Regions from separate parts of the Rhodococcus sp. 27YEA15 genome, predicted to be linked through region 1. Evidence: riboswitches for the same ligand, from Rfam matches in the RefSeq annotation. Region 1 holds a riboswitch; each other region holds the start of a gene.
What was found. Region 1 has a riboswitch for cobalamin ahead of ABH922_RS28175 (ABC transporter substrate-binding protein). Riboswitches for the same ligand answer to the same signal wherever they lie in the genome.
Positions count from the first base shown of each region.

Region 1 (4,210 bases):
GGAAGATGGGTCTCCAGGTCAGGTACTTCCTGCCGCCCGGCGGTGTCGCCCCGCTCGCGTTCTACTTCCGCGGCGATCTGCTCAGCGACTACACCGACCTGCAGCTCATCGGCACGATCAGCGTGATGGAGACCTTCCAGAGGATCTATCGGCCGGAGATCTACAACGCGAACTCGCCCGCCGCTCGGATCTACCGACCGACCCTGGATCAGCCGGACTACTCGCCTACCCCGATCGTCTACGACCGCGTCGAACGCGGTCAGCTGGCAACCAAGCAGGGCAAGTACGCGGAAGACCACTTTGTGAAGCCCCACCGCGAGCTACTCGAACAGTGGGCCGCCCGCTTCCCTGTTCTCGTCGGATGATCACCGGAGGAAGGTCGACCATGAACCAGATCATGCCCACGTCCACCGTCGGCAGCCTGCCCAAGCCCTCGTGGCTCGCCCGGCCTGAAACTCTCTGGGCGCCCTGGAAGTTGCAGGGCGATGAGTTGGTCGAAGGCAAGCAAGATGCACTGCGCATCGCCGCCAAGGAACAGAGCGATCGCGGTATCGACATCGTCAGCGACGGAGAGCAGACCCGTCAGCACTTCGTGACGACGTTCATCGAGCATCTCGACGGGGTCGACTTCGAGCAGCGCGAGACGGTTCGGATCCGCAATCGTTACGACGCGAGTGTGCCTACCGTGGTCGGCGCAGTGAGCCGCTCCAAGCCGGTCTTCGTCGACGACGCGAGATTCCTCCGGCAGCAGACCGATCAGCCGATCAAGTGGGCACTCCCCGGCCCCATGACGATGATCGACACGCTGTACGACGGCCACTACAAGAGCCGCGAGAAGCTGGCGTGGGAGTTCGCGACGATCCTCAACCAGGAGGCACGAGACCTGGAGGCTGCGGGGGTCGACATCATCCAGTTCGACGAGCCAGCGTTCAACGTCTACTTCGATGAGATGAAGGACTGGGGCGTGGCGACGTTGGAAAGGGCAACAGAGGGATTACGTGCGGAGACCGCAGTACACATCTGCTACGGCTACGGGATCAAGGCGAACACCGACTGGAAGGCCACCCTCGGCTCGGAGTGGCGACAGTACGAGGAGTCGTTCCCCCTCCTACAGCAGTCCAGCATCGGCATCATCTCGCTGGAATGCCACAACTCCCATGTCCCGATCGACCTCGTCGAACTCGTCCGGGGCAAGAAGGTCATGATCGGTGCCATCGACGTGGCGAACGGGAAGATCGAGACTCCGGAGGAAGTCGCCGACACCATCCGGAACACTCTCAGGTTCGTCGACGCGGACAAGCTTCTGCCGAGCACGAACTGCGGCATGGCGCCCTTCCCCCGGGACATCGCACTGGCGAAGTTAAGCGCGCTCAGCGCGGGTACGCGCATCGTTCGTGAGGAGCTATCGGCCGCGAAGCCTTAACCTATTGGGGCCGCATCTCACCGATTAAGAACAATGTTTGATGCGAGATGCTGGGTATGTGCTGCGCGCCGATGAGAGCATTTGATCGGCAAACCGGACTTTCCACGTATGGACCCTCGGCAAAGACGATGTGACGTCAGCTATGGGATCCGAAGGAGATGATGATGGCGTGGTGGTCGGTGAATGCCATCAGGATTGATTTTTTGAAGAACTGGACTGAGCGGCGGACCCCGACCCTCAGGAATCAGAAAGCACCGAATGCCCCATCAAGAAGTGGCGTGCCTCTACTCCCGGATCATCATTGATTTAGCGGGTGCTAAGTTTCCTCGTGCAGGGAACACCGGTGTGAATCCGGGGCTGTCCCGCAACTGTCACCGAGTAGCAGACCTTCAATGCACTGGCCACGACCTCCCTGGGTTGGAAGGCCGAAGGCGAGTGTTGATCCGGAAGCCAGGACACCTGCACCCCAACAGGTTCACGTCACGAGGATGAATAATGCGAGCGCTCACTCGCCGCGATCGGCTCACCGCCGAGCGGCTACCCAGTCATACCCCCAACCAGTCACCGAACGCACGCAGGTTGGGGTGCAAGATCGTCACCACCGCGATCCTGGTCTCCGCGCTCGTCATCGGCGGATGTTCATCGAATGGGGACACCGGTTCCACGGGATCTTCCTCGCAGGCCAGTGCTCTGCGCGCCGATGGAGACGGCATTCTCACGATCTACAACTCCTACAAGATCGCGGGGCTCGATCCAGCGGGGACGGGAACCAACTGGCTCTTCGACTGGGGTGTCGCAGAGAACCTGCTCCAGGTCACCGACACCGGCGAGATCAAGCCTTGGCTCGCGGAGGATGTTTCGCGTGACGGTGACACCCGATGGGTGGTTTCCTTGCGTGACGGTGTGACGTTCCAGAACGGGAACCCAGTAGATGCTCAGGCCGTTGCGGCTGCACTGACCAGGCAGATCAGTAAGTCCACCGCTGCGCAGGTCTACCTCGATCCGGCCACGGTGGTCACCGCCGAAGGCGGCAAGGTCGTGCTCACCACGCCGGAGCCGAACGCTATGGTTCCAGCGGCGCTGGCCGCTCGCGACAATTCGCTGCAGATCTACGACGTTGCCATCATGGACGCAGCCGGCGGCGATTCCACCAAAATCGTCGGCGCCGGCGCGTACTCCGGCCCCTATTCGATTACCGAGTGGAGCCCCGAGAATCTCGTTCTGGCGCCGTTCGCGAAGCACTGGGAAGGGACCCCGCCGCTGCAAGGCGTGCACGTGAAGGTTGTCGCGGACGAGCAGGCTCGATTAGCCGGCGTCCAGAGCGGCGAAGCCGACATGGCGTTCTACCCATCCACTTCAGCGAAGTTGGAACTGCAGTCGAACCCGGATATCAGTGTGTTGTCCTCGAAGTTGGCGTTGCAGTCGTTGCTGGTCGAGATGAACCTCAAGTCGGGGATCTTCACCGATACCGACGTCCGGAAGGCTTTCACCTCGGCGATCGATTACCAGGGAATCGCAGATGGTGTGGGCAACGGTCAGTTCGAAGCTGCTACCGGGTTGTATCCCGATGCGATGGATTTCGCAGTCGACAATCAGCATTTCGACCTACCGGCGGCGAAAGCGCTCCTCGACGGGGCTGGCTGGGTTCCCGGTGAGGGCGGCCTCCGTGAGAAGAACGGTCAGAAGCTGGTCGTACGATTCGTCACCCAAGCTCAGGGGCCCGAGACCAATGACGTCGCTATCGCGATGAAGGATCAGGTGGCCAAGGCGGGCTTCGATCTGCAGATCGACAATGCCGAGGACTCCGCAGCAGTGAAGAAAAATGCTGAGGGCTGGGAGGCATCGGTGGCGCTGAGTGGTTCGCTCTCTGGCACAGCTGATCCGATTCAGCCGTACCTGGTGCGTTGGACGACCGGCGGCTCCTCCAACGCGCAGGGCATAGCGAATCCCGTCATCGACGAGATCGGCGCGAAACTGCGTACCGAGTTCGACGATCAGGCCCGCAACAACCTCCTCGAACAGGCACAGGGCATTCTCGTCGAGGATCAGGCGTATGTCGTCGCCGGCACCTACAAGTACTTCACCGTTGTGACCGGACCCGAGTGGGCCGACTACCAGGTGTCGAGTGTTCGTCGGCACATCACGAGCACTACCGGACAGTAGCGACGGTCCCTTCGATGCGAGTTCTCGTACTCGTACGGCGCCGGGCGACGGAAGCGTTGATCACCTTGTTGGGCGCCAGTGTTCTGATCTGGTGCCTGCTTCCGCTTGCTCCTGGAGACCCTGCGCGAATGATCCTTGTCGCGCAGGGTATTCCGGAGCCCAATCCAGCTCAACTAGCTGAACTCAGTGAGCGCCTTCACCTGGACTCTCCTTTGTTCTCGCAGTATCTGCATTGGTTGTGGAATTGCCTTCGTGGCGATTTCGGGTATTCGTTCGCCTCCGGCCGACCTGTGGGCGACGAGTTCCTCTCGCGGTTACCGGCCAGTTTGCGGCTTGCACTGGTGGCGTTGGTGATTGCGGTGCTCTTGACGGTGGTCCTCGGAGTCGTCGGAGCATACTGCCGCGGCCGGTGGCCTGATTACGCCGCGCAGGGCTTCGCGTTGCTCTCGGCATCTATTCCCGGTTTCGTGGTGGCTTTGCTGTTGATTCAGGTGTTCGTCATCGATCTCGGGTACGGCAAAGCCGTCCTCGATGGTCAGTGGAGCCAGACATGGATGCCGGCCTTGTGTCTCGCACTCGGGTTGTCGGATGCCTGGTCGCGTCTATTGCGGGCAAATCTGATCG
Region 1 covers NZ_JBMHHW010000002.1:676,749-680,958, reverse strand. Annotated here, with positions in the region: gene ABH922_RS28185 (putative oxygenase MesX) at 1-365, shown strand, start outside; gene ABH922_RS28180 (methionine synthase) at 386-1,423, shown strand; cobalamin riboswitch at 1,720-1,904, shown strand; gene ABH922_RS28175 (ABC transporter substrate-binding protein) at 1,919-3,586, shown strand; gene ABH922_RS28170 (ABC transporter permease) at 3,601-4,210, shown strand, end outside.

Region 2 (4,210 bases), on a different contig from region 1:
AAGCAGTCGGATCGCCCTGGTACCCACCATGAATCCCGCAAGGTGCGGAATCAGCAACCCGATGAATCCGATACCACCGGCAACACTGACAGCGGCTCCGGCAAGTACGGACACTGCCAGCAACGACAGCACCCGAAAACGGCGCACGTTCATACCGAGAGCCGCAGCGCCGTCGTCACCGGTCTGCAGCACGTCCATCCATTTGGCACTGAGCAACAGGGCAATACCGATCACCAGCAGGGTCAGCGTCGGAAACGTCAGTGTCGACCAGCGGGCGTCACCGAATCCACCCGCCAGCCAGTGCATCAGGCCGGTGATATGACGCTCGTCTGCCACGACGAGCATGACGAAGGTGATGAGGGCCGAAAATATCTGCCCCAGCGCCACACCCACCAAGATGATCGCCGTCGGCTGTGGATATCGGCCGCCGATGAGCAAGGCGAGGAAGAGCGGAATCATGGCGCCGACGAAAGCGGCCACCGGAATGGTGAAAACACCGAGTACACCTGATCCGATACCGAGAACGCTGACCAGCACAACCATGAACCCGGCGCCGGACGAGACACCGAGGAGGTACGGATCGGCCAGGGGATTTCGGGTGACGGCCTGCGCCACGGCGCCTGCCATGGCCAATGACGCGCCGACCACCGCGGCGGTGAGCGCGCGGGGCAGGCGGGAGTCGATCACAATCGACTCCCGCGCCGGTGTCCACCAGGTCTCGAAACTTCCCGGGAGCATGCGCGAGCCGACTATGGCCCACACGTCGCCGACCGGAATACGTACCGAGCCGAACGAGACTGCCAATCCCATCACCACAGCCAGAGCTACGGCAAGCCCCAGCAGTAGCGCCGAGTACCCGGACCGGGTGCGCATCACGGTGTCGTGACCACGCCCGGATGCAGCGCCGCTGCAATGGTTTGAGCCGACCGCACCAGACGGGGGCTCTCGAAGAAGTCGGAGAGCGGGACAACCACGAACCGATTCTGTTGAACGGCCGGAGTGGTAGCCATGACCGGGTGCGACTTGAGGAAATCGATCTTCTGCTCGGCGGACTCGTCGCCGTAGTCGAGGACGACTACCGCCTGCGGAGCGCGTTCACCGACAACTTCCCACGTGGTCTTGACGTATGGCCGCTCACCTTCGGAATAGATGTTCGATGCCCCGGCGTAGTCGCCTACCAACTGACCGACACCGACTCCACCGATCGTCGTCGGCACGTCCTTGCCGCCGTCGTAGAAGAAGGTCGGCACGACCGGGGTGTCGGCAACAGCAGCCTTCACCGCGTCAAGTCCGCCGACAACCTGCTCGGTTACCGCAGCAGCACCTTCCTCGACACCGAGAACTCGGCCCAACTGCGAGTAATCGTTCTCGAGCATCGAGATGTCCGGAAATCCCTTACCGCAATATTCGGAGAACAGAAAGGTATTGATTCCCCGCTCCGCGAACAGCTCTCGGGACCGGCCTTCCTTCTCTTGGAAGGCACTGCTCATGCCGCCCACGATCAGATCCGGGTCCAGATCGAGTATCTGTTCTGCAGTGGGGTACTCCTTGGCCAGGTTGGTGATCTTGGCGAACTGTTCTGCGGTTTCCGGCGTGGGAGTGGCATTGCCGTAACCCATTCCGACGATCCGATCCCCGACGCCCATCTCTATGAGTACCTCGGTGACGTGGTTGTTCATGGTGACGATGCGCTGTGGAGGTGCGTCGAAGGTTTCTTCACGATCACAGTTGGTGATCGTGACTGGTTGCGCGAAGGATTCGGTGGATGCCGAGTCCTGGGCCGCATCGCCCTTCGAACAACCGGCAGCGACGAGAGCGACCGCGAACAACGACACTGCGGCGCGAACTGGGGTGAATTTCGGTGACACGAGGACCTCGAAAGGGGGCTCAGAGCCACGAAGGAGAACCCGGCGAACTCTCGGGCCCACATACCGTCACGGGCCAGAGCTCCCGCTGGACTTCCGTTTCGTAGACCACGACGAATGGGATGTCGCACACCACCCGGCGGGTAATCGGGCTCGTCCGCACCCGGCGAATACCGAGTGCCGACCTACCGTTGCGGGTCAGCGCCGGATTCGGACCGGCTTCCCCCACACGCGTGGCTTGCAAGTGCTTGAAAGCAGTATGCACGACGCTTCCGGAAGAAGACCAAACGACCACTACAGTCGACCTCGAACCGAACCGTCACCACACCGGAGTTGATCAATGACACGCTGGGCCCATATCGTCGTAGCTCGAAAATGGTGGGTTCTGTCCCTCGCGGTTCTGATAGTTCTCATCAGCGGTGTGTGGGGCCTGGGAGTGTTCGGCAAACTCGGTCAAGGCGGATTCATCGATCCGGGTAGCGACTCCGCGAAGGTCGCGAACATCATCGAGGACAACCTCGGACCGCAGACCCCGGACATCATCGCTCTCTACACCCCGTCCGACGGCGGCAGCCTCGACGACATCGGTCCGGCGGTGAACACCGTCATCGACGCGTTTGAGGCCGACGTACCGACGGCAGCGGTGAAGTCCTACTGGACTGCCGACGCCACCACCCGCGCAAACCTGCTCTCGCACGACGGACGAACCGGCGCCGTCGCCATCACCTTGGCACCGGACTCGGGCGTCACCGCTGCGGGCTTCGCCGATGTGCTCACCACCCTCGACGTGCCAGGAGCCGATGCGCAATTCGCGGGCAACACCGTGGTAGGCATTGCGTTCAACACCAAACTCGAACAGGATCTGGTGGTCGCCGAGGCCATCGCCATCCCGATCACATTGGTGTTGCTGGTGTTCATCTTCGGTGGGATCGTCGCGGCGGCGGTCCCGGTATTCGTCGGAATCCTCAGCGTTCTCAGTGCTCTCGCAGTGCTTCGGCTCCTGACGTTGTTGACCGAGGTGTCGTCGTTCTCGATCAACGTCGCCTCCTTGCTGGGCTTGGGACTGGCCATCGACTACGGACTGTTCGTCGTCGGCCGTTTCCGTGAGGAATTGAATGCGGGGTCGGAACCGGGTGCTGCTGCGAGACGAACCCTTCTCACCGCGGGTCGAACAGTCATGTTCTCCGGATTACTTCTCATCTGCGCGTTCAGCGGCATGCTCGTCTTTCCCCAAGAGGTCATCAAGTCCCTGGGCTTCGGAGCCATCGCAGCAGTGCTCAGCGCGGCAGTCCTCTCGCTCACCGCTGTTCCGGCTTTGTTGGCCGTCCTCGGCCATCGCATCAATGCCTGGACCTGGCGCAAGGATGCCGCCCAACGCGGTGAGGAACGCTCACAACGGTTCTGGGGTCGAGTCGCTTCCTGGGTGATGAAACGCCCCGTCGCCGTCTCCGTCACCATCGTCGCCATTCTTCTGGTAATGGCGTCGCCGCTTCTCGGTGCACGCCTGGGCGAACTCTCGTACACCGCTCTACCGGACAATGATCCAGCTCGTATCGCGACGGACACCCTTGTCAACGACTTTCCGCAGACCGGCAACGGGGCCACGCTGATCTTGCAGGCAGAAGGTGCCTCGACGCTCAATCCTGCCGAAGGCGCGGCGATAGCCGAAGCCGCCGGACAGGTGGACGGTATCGGCCAGGCAATCGTGGTCGCCAGTACGGCCAAACTGGTGGCCGTCCAGGCTTTCTACAGTGAAGGCTCCACTCCGGAGTCGCAGAGCGCCGCAGTCACCGATCTGCGGGCCATCTCGGCTCCGGACGGAACCCGACTCCTGGTCGGCGGCGGTCAGGCAATGATCGACGACGGCAACAACGCCGTCTTGCACTGGCTGCCTGTCATGGTTCTCATCATGGTGGGCTCGACGTTGATCTTGTTGTTCCTCGCGTTCGGTTCCGTGGTGTTGCCCATCAAGGCCGTGCTGATGGCAGCTCTGAGTCTGGCCACCACATTCGGCGTCCTGACGTTCGTCTTCCAGGACGGTCACGGAGTGCAATTGCTCGGTGTCAGTCAGACACCGCTTGAGGCGACGTTCGTCGTACTGATCCTGGCAGTCGTCTTCGGGTTGTCCACGGACTACGAAGTCTTCCTGATGTCACGCATGGTCGAAGCGAAAAACGGTGGTGCGACCACGGAAGAGGCCGTCAGGTTCGGGGCCGAGCGCACGGGACGCATCGTGACGGCGGCCGCATTGCTGCTGATCGTGGTGACAGGCGCCTTCGCGATGTCCGGACTGTCGGTGATGAAGTTCCTCGGCGTCGGCATGATCGTGGCTCTCATCGTGGATG
Region 2 covers NZ_JBMHHW010000001.1:3,276,193-3,280,402, forward strand. Annotated here, with positions in the region: gene ABH922_RS15535 (FecCD family ABC transporter permease) at 1-873, opposite strand, end outside; gene ABH922_RS15540 (ABC transporter substrate-binding protein) at 873-1,868, opposite strand; cobalamin riboswitch at 1,987-2,157, opposite strand; gene ABH922_RS15545 (MMPL family transporter) at 2,206-4,210, shown strand, end outside.
Region 2: it holds a riboswitch for cobalamin, as region 1 does, so the genes downstream of both, ABH922_RS15540 (ABC transporter substrate-binding protein) here and ABH922_RS28175 (ABC transporter substrate-binding protein) in region 1, are expected to answer to the same signal.

Region 3 (4,210 bases), on a different contig from region 1:
GCTGGCGCTGGGCGAAGGCAACAAGGCGGCAGCCCTCGCCGAGCGCATCGTCGATCCCGCGTCCAACCCGTGGACGTTGACGTCGGTCGCTCGACTCCGTCAACGAACCGGCCACCCCGAGGCCGCCATCGCACTATGCCACCAATTCGACTGGGCACGTGATTCGTATCCGCGCGCGCACATGGAAACCCTACTCGTCCAAGCAGTTGCACACGACGCGCTGGGAGAGCAGCGATACGCGACCGACGCCTGGTCCAAAGCGTGCAGCATCGCCGACCAGACGGGACTACTCCGGCCGTTCTCGACCATTACCGCAGCGGACGTCGACCGCCTGGAATCAGCAGCGAAAACCGACTCGCCCGCGCTCGCCGAATTTCGGAACTCCCTTCACCGGGAACCTTTCCCACCATCGGTGCACATAGTCTCTCTGACCGAGCGCGAACGCACCGTGCTGGCACTGCTGTCGCTGGGGCTGGGGTCGGCGGCGATGGCCGACAAACTCTTCGTATCCGTCAACACCGTCAAGACCCAACTCCGGACCATGTACCGAAAGCTCGACGCGCACAACAAGAACGAGGCCATTGCCAACGCGCGGGAACTGCGCTTGCTCTGAAACGAACACCACTCAGGATCGACGGTGTTCGACGAGTAAATCCGTCACAGCGGCGCGGTAAGACTCCGGCTGATCGTCGTGAACGAGATGTCCGGCGTCGGCGATACGCACGTAGCGAGTGCCGGGTCGCCGTGCCATCTCCTGCATCTGCCCCGGCGGGGTGATCGTGAACTCGCCCTCGACGAGCAGTGCGGGAACCGACACCGCGTTCCACTGATCCCAGAAATGTCGGATACCCCATTCCTCGGAGATGTCGCGGAAAGTGGAGACATCTCCGTGCAGGTACCAGCCGTCGTCGCGGCGTTCGAACGAGTCGAGAAAATACTGCCCGGCCACCGGGCCGAAGAAATCGGTCACGGCGTCCGCCGATGCAAACGGTTGCGGCCACGCCGCCACCATCTGCGCCCAATCCGCAGCGGTGCGCCCCCGAAAGTCGGGGGCCATGTCCTCGAGCACCAACGCCGTCACCTTGTCCGGGTGTGCAGCCGCGAAGCACCAGGCGTGCAGCGCACCCATCGAGTGCCCGATCACGATCATCGGCTCGCCGATCTCCGCGACGGCGGACGTAAGATCCTCGACGAACGCTTCCGTGGTCAGTTCGGCCGGTGCCGGTCGTGCGTGGCCGGCCGCGTCGAAGGTGTAGACGTGACCGAACTGCCGAATCCACGGGACGTGCCGACGCCAGGTGCGGGCACTGCCCATCAGTCCGTGCAACAACAGAATCGGCCTGCCGCTCCCACCTTCGTCATGCAACACGAGTGTCACCGTACGCGCGCAGGACACACAGGTAATGTCGATTCCATGGCAGTCGTGAAGATCAATGCAATCGAAGTTCCCGAGGGTGCAGGCCCCGAATTGGAGAAGCGGTTCGGAGCGCGTGCTCACGCCGTGGAGAACTCTCCCGGATTCCTCGGATTCCAACTCCTTCGCCCCACCGCCGGTGAGAGCCGCTACTTCGTGGTGACGCAGTGGGAGTCCGAGCAGGCATTCGCCGACTGGCGTGACGGCCCCGCTCGTGAAGCTCATGCAGGCGAACGCGCGAAGCCGGTAGCCTCGGGCGCATCGCTGCTCGAGTTCGAAGTTGTCCTGGACGTGGCAGCAAAGAGCTGATCCGGTCGAGGATTGTGCTCGCGTTGCGAGCACAATCCTCCTCACGCGTTGACACGAGCGGGCCGTAGTGCCAAAGTTCGCTTGTTAACGCGATGGTTCGACAGGAATCCGGTGCAAGCCCGGAGCGGTCGCGCCACTGTAATTCTGGGCGTCCCGCACGCCCAGACAGCCAGATACTTCGGCCATCGCATGGACCTAGGGGACGCGAAAATCCCAGGAGGCTTCGATGGCTCTCGCCTATTCTCCCGATTCGTCGATCGACTCGGCTCGACTCGCTTGGATCGCCGCAGCCGTGGTGCTGCTCTCGATGCTCGCGCTCTACGTGGTCGGATTCGACCAGGGCGCGATATCTCGTACCGGCATGTACATGCATGAACTCATGCACGACGGACGCCACCTGATGGGCCTGCCGTGCCACTAGTCGACAATTTCACGAAGCTTCTCATTCGTGGTTTGTTGGCCGGTTTGATCGCAGGCATCCTTGCCGGCGGTGTCGCGTTCGTGCTCGGTGAGCCGCACGTCAATGCCGCCATCGCGATCGAAGAGGCCGACAGTGCTGCCGACGGATCCGCCGGTCACACCCACGGTGACGAAGAAGCCCCGCTAGTCAGTCGCGACGGCCAACGTGGCGGCCTGTTCCTGGCCACCTCGCTGGCCGGGCTCGCGCTGGGAGCGATCTTCGCCGTCGTCGCCCACTACGGTCGTCGAATCACCACAATGTCTGGACCGCTACTGGCGATCATCATCGCCGTCGGAGGCTGGTTGGCCATCGAGGCCGTACCGTTCTTCAAGTACCCGGCCAATCCTCCGGCCGTCGGTGATCCCGACACCATCAACCAGCGAACCCTCTTGTGGCTCGCTGCCGTGATCCTCGGACTGCTGGCCGTCACCGCTGCCGCAGCTGCCGCGAAAGCCGTCGCCGGACACGAGTTCCTGTCCGTGCGCATCGCCGCTCCGGTCGCAGCTTTCCTGGTGATCGTCGCGATCGGATACATCTCACTTCCCGGCGTCAACGAGGTGGGCTCCGACTTCCCGGCCACCCTGCTCTGGGAGTTCCGACTCTCGTCCCTCGCCACCCAGGCAACGCTCTGGCTGGTGCTGGGGTTGGCCTTCGCTTTCCTGACCGACCGGGCCACCAAGAACTCCGAGATCGCTCGCAAGTTCGCGGTCCGCTGACCCGTTTGCTGTGCGCCTTTGTCAACCCTCGGGGGTTGACAAAGGCGCACAGCAGTTTTTAGGTCAGGTGATGTACTTCCTGAAGTCCGTAGACCGGGGTCGGGATCCCCTCGTAACGGGCCTTCAACTGCAGGGCCAGGTACAGCGAGTAATGGCGCGACTGATGCAGATTTCCGCCGTGGAACCACAGCGCTTCCTGCTGCGTCGGCTTCCACATGTTGCGCTGCTCACCCTCCCACGGCCCCGGATCCTTGGTCGTGTCCGAGCCGAGGCCCCACACCTTGCCGACCTTGTCGGCGGTGTCCTGACCTATCAGATCTGCCACCCACCCGTTCATAGAGCCGTAACCGGTTGCGTAGACCACCACGTCGGCAGGCAGTTCCGTGCCGTCTTCGAGGATCACGCTGTTCTCGGTGAGTTCACGGATGTTGCCGTGGGCAAGCTTGATGTCACCGTTGGCAACGAGTTCGGCTGCACCGACGTCGATGTAGTAGCCCGACCCGCGTCGTAGGTACTTCATGAACAAGCCCGAGCCGTCGTCGCCCCAGTCGTGGTCGAAGCCGGCCTTCTCGAGACGATCGTAGAAGTCCTTGTCGCGCTCGCGGATGGCGTCGTAGACGGGGATCTGGAATTCGTGCATGATCCGATACGGCAGCGAACCGAAGGTCAGATCCGCCTTGTGCGTGGTCATCCCGGCGGCCAGTGCGCGCTCCGAGTACAGATCGCCCAGACCGAGGTCCATGAGGGAATCCGACTTCACGATGTGCGTCGAGCTGCGCTGCACCATCGTGACGTCGACGCCGTTCTCCCACAGGGCGCCGCAGATGTCGTGCGAGGAGTTGTTCGCGCCGATGACGACGACCTTCTTGCCCACGTACTGATCCGGGCCGGGGTGCTTGCTCGAGTGGTGCTGATCGCCGAGGAACTTGTCCTGACCGGGGAACGTCGGGACGTTCGCCTTGCCGGACATGCCGGTCGCCATCACCAACTGCTTGGGACGCAACGTCAACTGCTCGCCGTTACGGTTGACCTCGACGGTCCATTCCTGCGTCTTCTCGTCGAACGACGCGGAGGTGCAGGTGGTGGAGCTCCAGTACGGAACCTCCATGACCTTGGTGTACATCTCGAGCCAGTCGCCGATCTTGTCCTTGGGAGCGAACACCGGCCAGTTCTCGGGGAAGGGCATGTACGGCAGGTGGTCGTACCAGACCGGGTCGTGCAGGCACAGGGACTTGTAGCGGCCACGCCACTGATCACCGGGGCGCGCATGACTGTCGATCACGATTGCCGGAACCCCGAGCTGACGCATCC
Region 3 covers NZ_JBMHHW010000001.1:160,736-164,945, reverse strand. Annotated here, with positions in the region: gene ABH922_RS00760 (LuxR C-terminal-related transcriptional regulator) at 1-613, shown strand, start outside; gene ABH922_RS00755 (alpha/beta fold hydrolase) at 626-1,369, opposite strand; gene mhuD (mycobilin-forming heme oxygenase MhuD) at 1,415-1,723, shown strand; cobalamin riboswitch at 1,800-1,924, shown strand; gene ABH922_RS00745 (CbtB domain-containing protein) at 1,950-2,144, shown strand; gene ABH922_RS00740 (CbtA family protein) at 2,135-2,899, shown strand; gene ABH922_RS00735 (NAD(P)-binding domain-containing protein) at 2,958-4,210, opposite strand, start outside.
Region 3: it holds a riboswitch for cobalamin, as region 1 does, so the genes downstream of both, ABH922_RS00745 (CbtB domain-containing protein) here and ABH922_RS28175 (ABC transporter substrate-binding protein) in region 1, are expected to answer to the same signal.

Region 4 (4,210 bases), on a different contig from region 1:
CCGCGCGCACCAGTTTCGCGGCCTCGACGAGGTTGCGCAGCGACGCTTCCACCTCGACCTGCCCGCGGGTCTTGAGGCCGCAGTCCGGGTTCACCCAGAGACGCTCGACCGGAACGGCTTTGAGGGCCTCACGCAGTGAGTCGGCGATCTCGTCGACGCCGGGAACGCGCGGCGAGTGGATGTCGTAGACACCCGGCCCGACGCCCAGGTCGAAACCGACGGTACTCAGGTCGCCGAGCACCTCCATATGTGAACGTGCTGCTTCGATGGACGTGACGTCCGCGTCGAGCCCGGCGATGGCACCGATGACCGCACCGAACTCGGAGTAGCACAGGTGCGTGTGGATCGCGGTGGAGTCCGCGACACCAGAGGTGGCCAGGCGGAACGAACCGACAGACCAGTCGAGATAGGTGGGCTGGTCGGCGGCGCGTAGCGGCAACAGCTCGCGCAGGGCAGGCTCGTCGACCTGGATGATGCGGATGCCTGCGGTCTGAAGATCGACCGTCTCGTCCCGAATCGCGAGTGCTACCTGGTTGGCGGAGTCGGCCAACGGCTGATCGTCACGAACGAACGACCACGCCAGGATCGTGACGGGACCGGTGAGCATGCCCTTGACCGGCTTGTCGGTCAGCGACTGGGCGTAGGTGATCCAGTCGACGGTCATCGGGTTCGGACGCGAGACGTCACCGTAGAGGATCGGCGGACGCACGCAACGGGTTCCGTACGACTGTACCCAGCCGTTGGTGGTGGCGAAGAAACCCTCCAACTGCTCGGCGAAGTACTGGACCATGTCGTTGCGCTCGGGTTCACCGTGCACCAGCACGTCGATGTCCAGCTTCTCCTGCAGTGCAACCACATCGGCGATCTCGGCGCGCATACGGCGCAGGTACTCGCTCTGGTCGATCTCACCCGTGCGCAGTGCGGCACGCGCAACGCGGATCTGGGAGGTCTGTGGATACGAACCGATGGTCGTGGTGGGCAGTGCAGGCAGGTCGTGCACCTCGGCCTGGAGTTTCCGGCGCTCGGCGGCGGGGGCGCGGCCGAGCGCGGAGTTCAGGACGGCGTCGAGGCGGCCGCGGACCGTGGCATCGTTGAGGCGGCGATCGTCGCGGCGGGTGGACGCGGCTGCGCGGGCGAGCGCGAACTCGTCCTCGACCGACTCGCGGCCCTGCGTGAGAGCTGTTGCCAGGGTGACGACTTCCTTGACCTTCTCGGTGCCGAACGCGAGCCACGACCGCAGCGCCTTGTCGACGTCGGTTTCAGCGTCGAGGGTGTACGGGACGTGCAGGAGCGAGCACGAGGTGGATACCGCGAGCGTGTCGACGCTACCGAGCAGTGCGCCCAGGGTGGCCAGCGCGGCGTCGAGGTCGGTGCGCCAGATGTTGCGTCCGTCGACGACACCGGCGACGACGAACTTTCCGCTGAGATCCGGCACGGATCCGATGCAATCGTCACCGGCGACCAGATCGATCGCGATACCTTCGACGTCGGTGGACGCGAGAGCGGGCAGTGCCTCGCCGAGTGAACCGAAGTACGACGCCAGCAAGATGGCCGGCCGATCGGTCAGCGCCGAAAGTTCGGCGTACGCAGCGCGTGCCTGCTCGATCTCCGCTGCCGTTCGGTCACCGACCAGCGCGGGTTCGTCGAGCTGCACCCATTCGGCGCCTGCTGCTTTCAACTGGCCGAGCAGGTCTGCGTAGAGGGGGAGCAGTTCACTCAAACGCGAGAGCAGTGGAGTGTCGGTGCCGACCGCCTTCGAGAGCAGCAAGAACGTGACCGGGCCGATGACCACGGGTCGGGCGTTGATGCCGGCTTCGGTGGCCTCGGCGAGTTCGGTGAGCACCTTCGACGCGTCGAGTGCGAAGGTGGTCGACGGCGAGATCTCGGGAACGAGGTAGTGGTAGTTGGTATCGAACCACTTGGTCATCTCGAGAGGTGTGATGGTGTCGGTGCCGCGGGCAGCCGCGAAGTACCGGTCCAACGGATCGGCGATCGACGCGACACGCTCGGGCAGCGCGCCGAGAAGCACTGCGGTGTCGAGGATCTGATCGTAGAACGAGAACGTGTTGACCGGGATGGAATCGAGGCCCTGTTCACGCTGTGCGGCCAAGCCCCGCCGCCGGAGATCACGGGCGCTCTGCTGCAGGGCGGCGGCGTCGACGCGGCCGGCCCAGTAGCTTTCGGTTGCCCGCTTGAGTTCGCGATTGGGACCGATGCGCGGTGAGCCCAGCACGGTCGAGACGAAAGGTGTTGTCACGGAGTTTCTCCAGTTTGCCAATGCACTGATGGCCACTGCCGGTAGACGGGTACACCTCACCAGGCTTCGACGGTGTCGAGCATTGCTGCCTGCACCGCGAACGAAGCCTTACGAAGATCTACTCGCCCATTCCACGAGGCGGTGGACCGTCGGACACGGCGTGCCCGACACAGTCGGCAGGTCTTCGGACTCGCGGGCTCTCGATCGGGTGGATCGAACCTACTGGCCGTCGCTTCCCAGGCGAATGCCCAGTGCGTAGACGGCGGTCGTTCCTGCTTACCGCTGCGGGACAGTCCCGGATTTTCACCGGGTTCCCTCTCACCTCGTCGGCGTGTGCCGGCGAGGCTTCGACGCCGGGAACGGTCTTCGGGGCTCCTCATGACCGTTCCGGGCGAACCAGCTGCGCCCTCCAGCATAGGGCTACCGGGGTGTCAGCGGAAAAGTGCGCTGTCCTGGTGTGAATCGACGGCCGTGTCAGGCGCGGGAGAGGTAGGAGTTGGAGTCCGGTGGGACTCTGGGCAGACGCTCCGACGTTCGGAGGTTCTCGGCCATTTCCACGAGTAGGTCCTGCGAGGATTCGGACAGGTCCACCACTCGCGACGTCAGATTCCGCAGCCGGACGTTGTGGAGTTGCTCGACGACGGTGAGATCGGCTCCACCGCTGGAAACGGCTCGCGGGGCTTCGGACGGACCGTAGAAGTAGTCGGGGTGAACTCCGAAGAAGTGTGCGAGTGCCGCAACGATCTCCGGTGACGGGTTGGTACGGACGCCGGTACGCAGTTGCGAAAGGTACGGCGTGGAGATCCGGCAACCACGTTCGGCCATTGCGCGAACCACGACAGCATTGGTGACGTGGAATTCGGAGGTGTCGAACAATGTGTTCAAACGTCGATTGAATGTATTCGGCATGAGACTTCCCTCCCGATTGCACGTCTCCATTGTGGATAACTGCGTCATAACCAGTGTGCCGCTACGGAGGCGTCGGCGATGGGGTCTAACGTCCCTCAGCCACGGGTTATCGTAGGGTATTTCGTCCCCTCTTGGCGTGAATCGGGCAAATTTGCCGAAAAATGTGGTTGCGAAACAGTTGCCAGTACGTCCAACTTGTCGTAGATCTGGATGATGGTGGGCTACAGCCACCCGTTGGATTCCGAGATCTTCACGGCCTCGGCCCGCGTCGAGGCGCCCGTCTTGCCAATTGCAGCGGACAGGTGATTGCGAACAGTACCGGCGGACAGAAACAACGCCGCCGCGATGGCGGCCACCGGCGCACCGTCCCGCGCCGCCCGCAGGACATCGCTCTCACGTTCCGTCAAAGGCGACTCGCCACTGGTCAGGCTGTCTGCGGCCAACGTCGGATCAACGACGCGAAGACCGGCGTGCACACGCCGGACCGCGTCGGCGAGTTGTCGAGCCGGCGTGTCCTTGACCACAAACCCGCCGGCACCGGCGTGCAGTGCCTTTCGAAGAAATCCCGGGCGACCGAAGGTGGTGACGATGAGGACCCGGGTTTCCGGAACAGCGGCGCGAAGTGCGGCAGTGGCCGTGATGCCGTCCATGCCGGGCATCTCGACGTCCAACAGCGCCACATCCGGTCGATATTCGAGTGCAGCGGCAACCACTTCGTCGCCACGGCCCACTTCGGCGACGACGTCGAGGTCGGGTTCGAGATCGAGTAGTGCCGCCAACGCGCCGCGGACCAGCGCCTGGTCGTCGGCCAAGAGCAATCGAATACTCACACCGCCTCCTTCTCCGTCACCTGCAGCGTGAAACCACCATTTTCCGGTGCAGCGATGATCAGCTTCGCTCCGGCGGCCCCGGCGCGCTCTCGCAGTCCGATCAAGCCGTTGCCGGACCCGGTCGTGACCGACCCCCGGCCGTCGTCGGATACGGAGACGCTCGATCGGTCGACGCTGATGCGGCACTGTCGAGCGCCGCTGTGCCGGACGACGT
Region 4 covers NZ_JBMHHW010000001.1:527,689-531,898, forward strand. Annotated here, with positions in the region: gene metE (5-methyltetrahydropteroyltriglutamate--homocysteine S-methyltransferase) at 1-2,257, opposite strand, end outside; cobalamin riboswitch at 2,416-2,613, opposite strand; gene ABH922_RS02450 (helix-turn-helix domain-containing protein) at 2,732-3,166, opposite strand; gene ABH922_RS02455 (response regulator) at 3,388-3,996, opposite strand; gene ABH922_RS02460 (sensor histidine kinase) at 3,993-4,210, opposite strand, start outside.
Region 4: it holds a riboswitch for cobalamin, as region 1 does, so the genes downstream of both, metE (5-methyltetrahydropteroyltriglutamate--homocysteine S-methyltransferase) here and ABH922_RS28175 (ABC transporter substrate-binding protein) in region 1, are expected to answer to the same signal.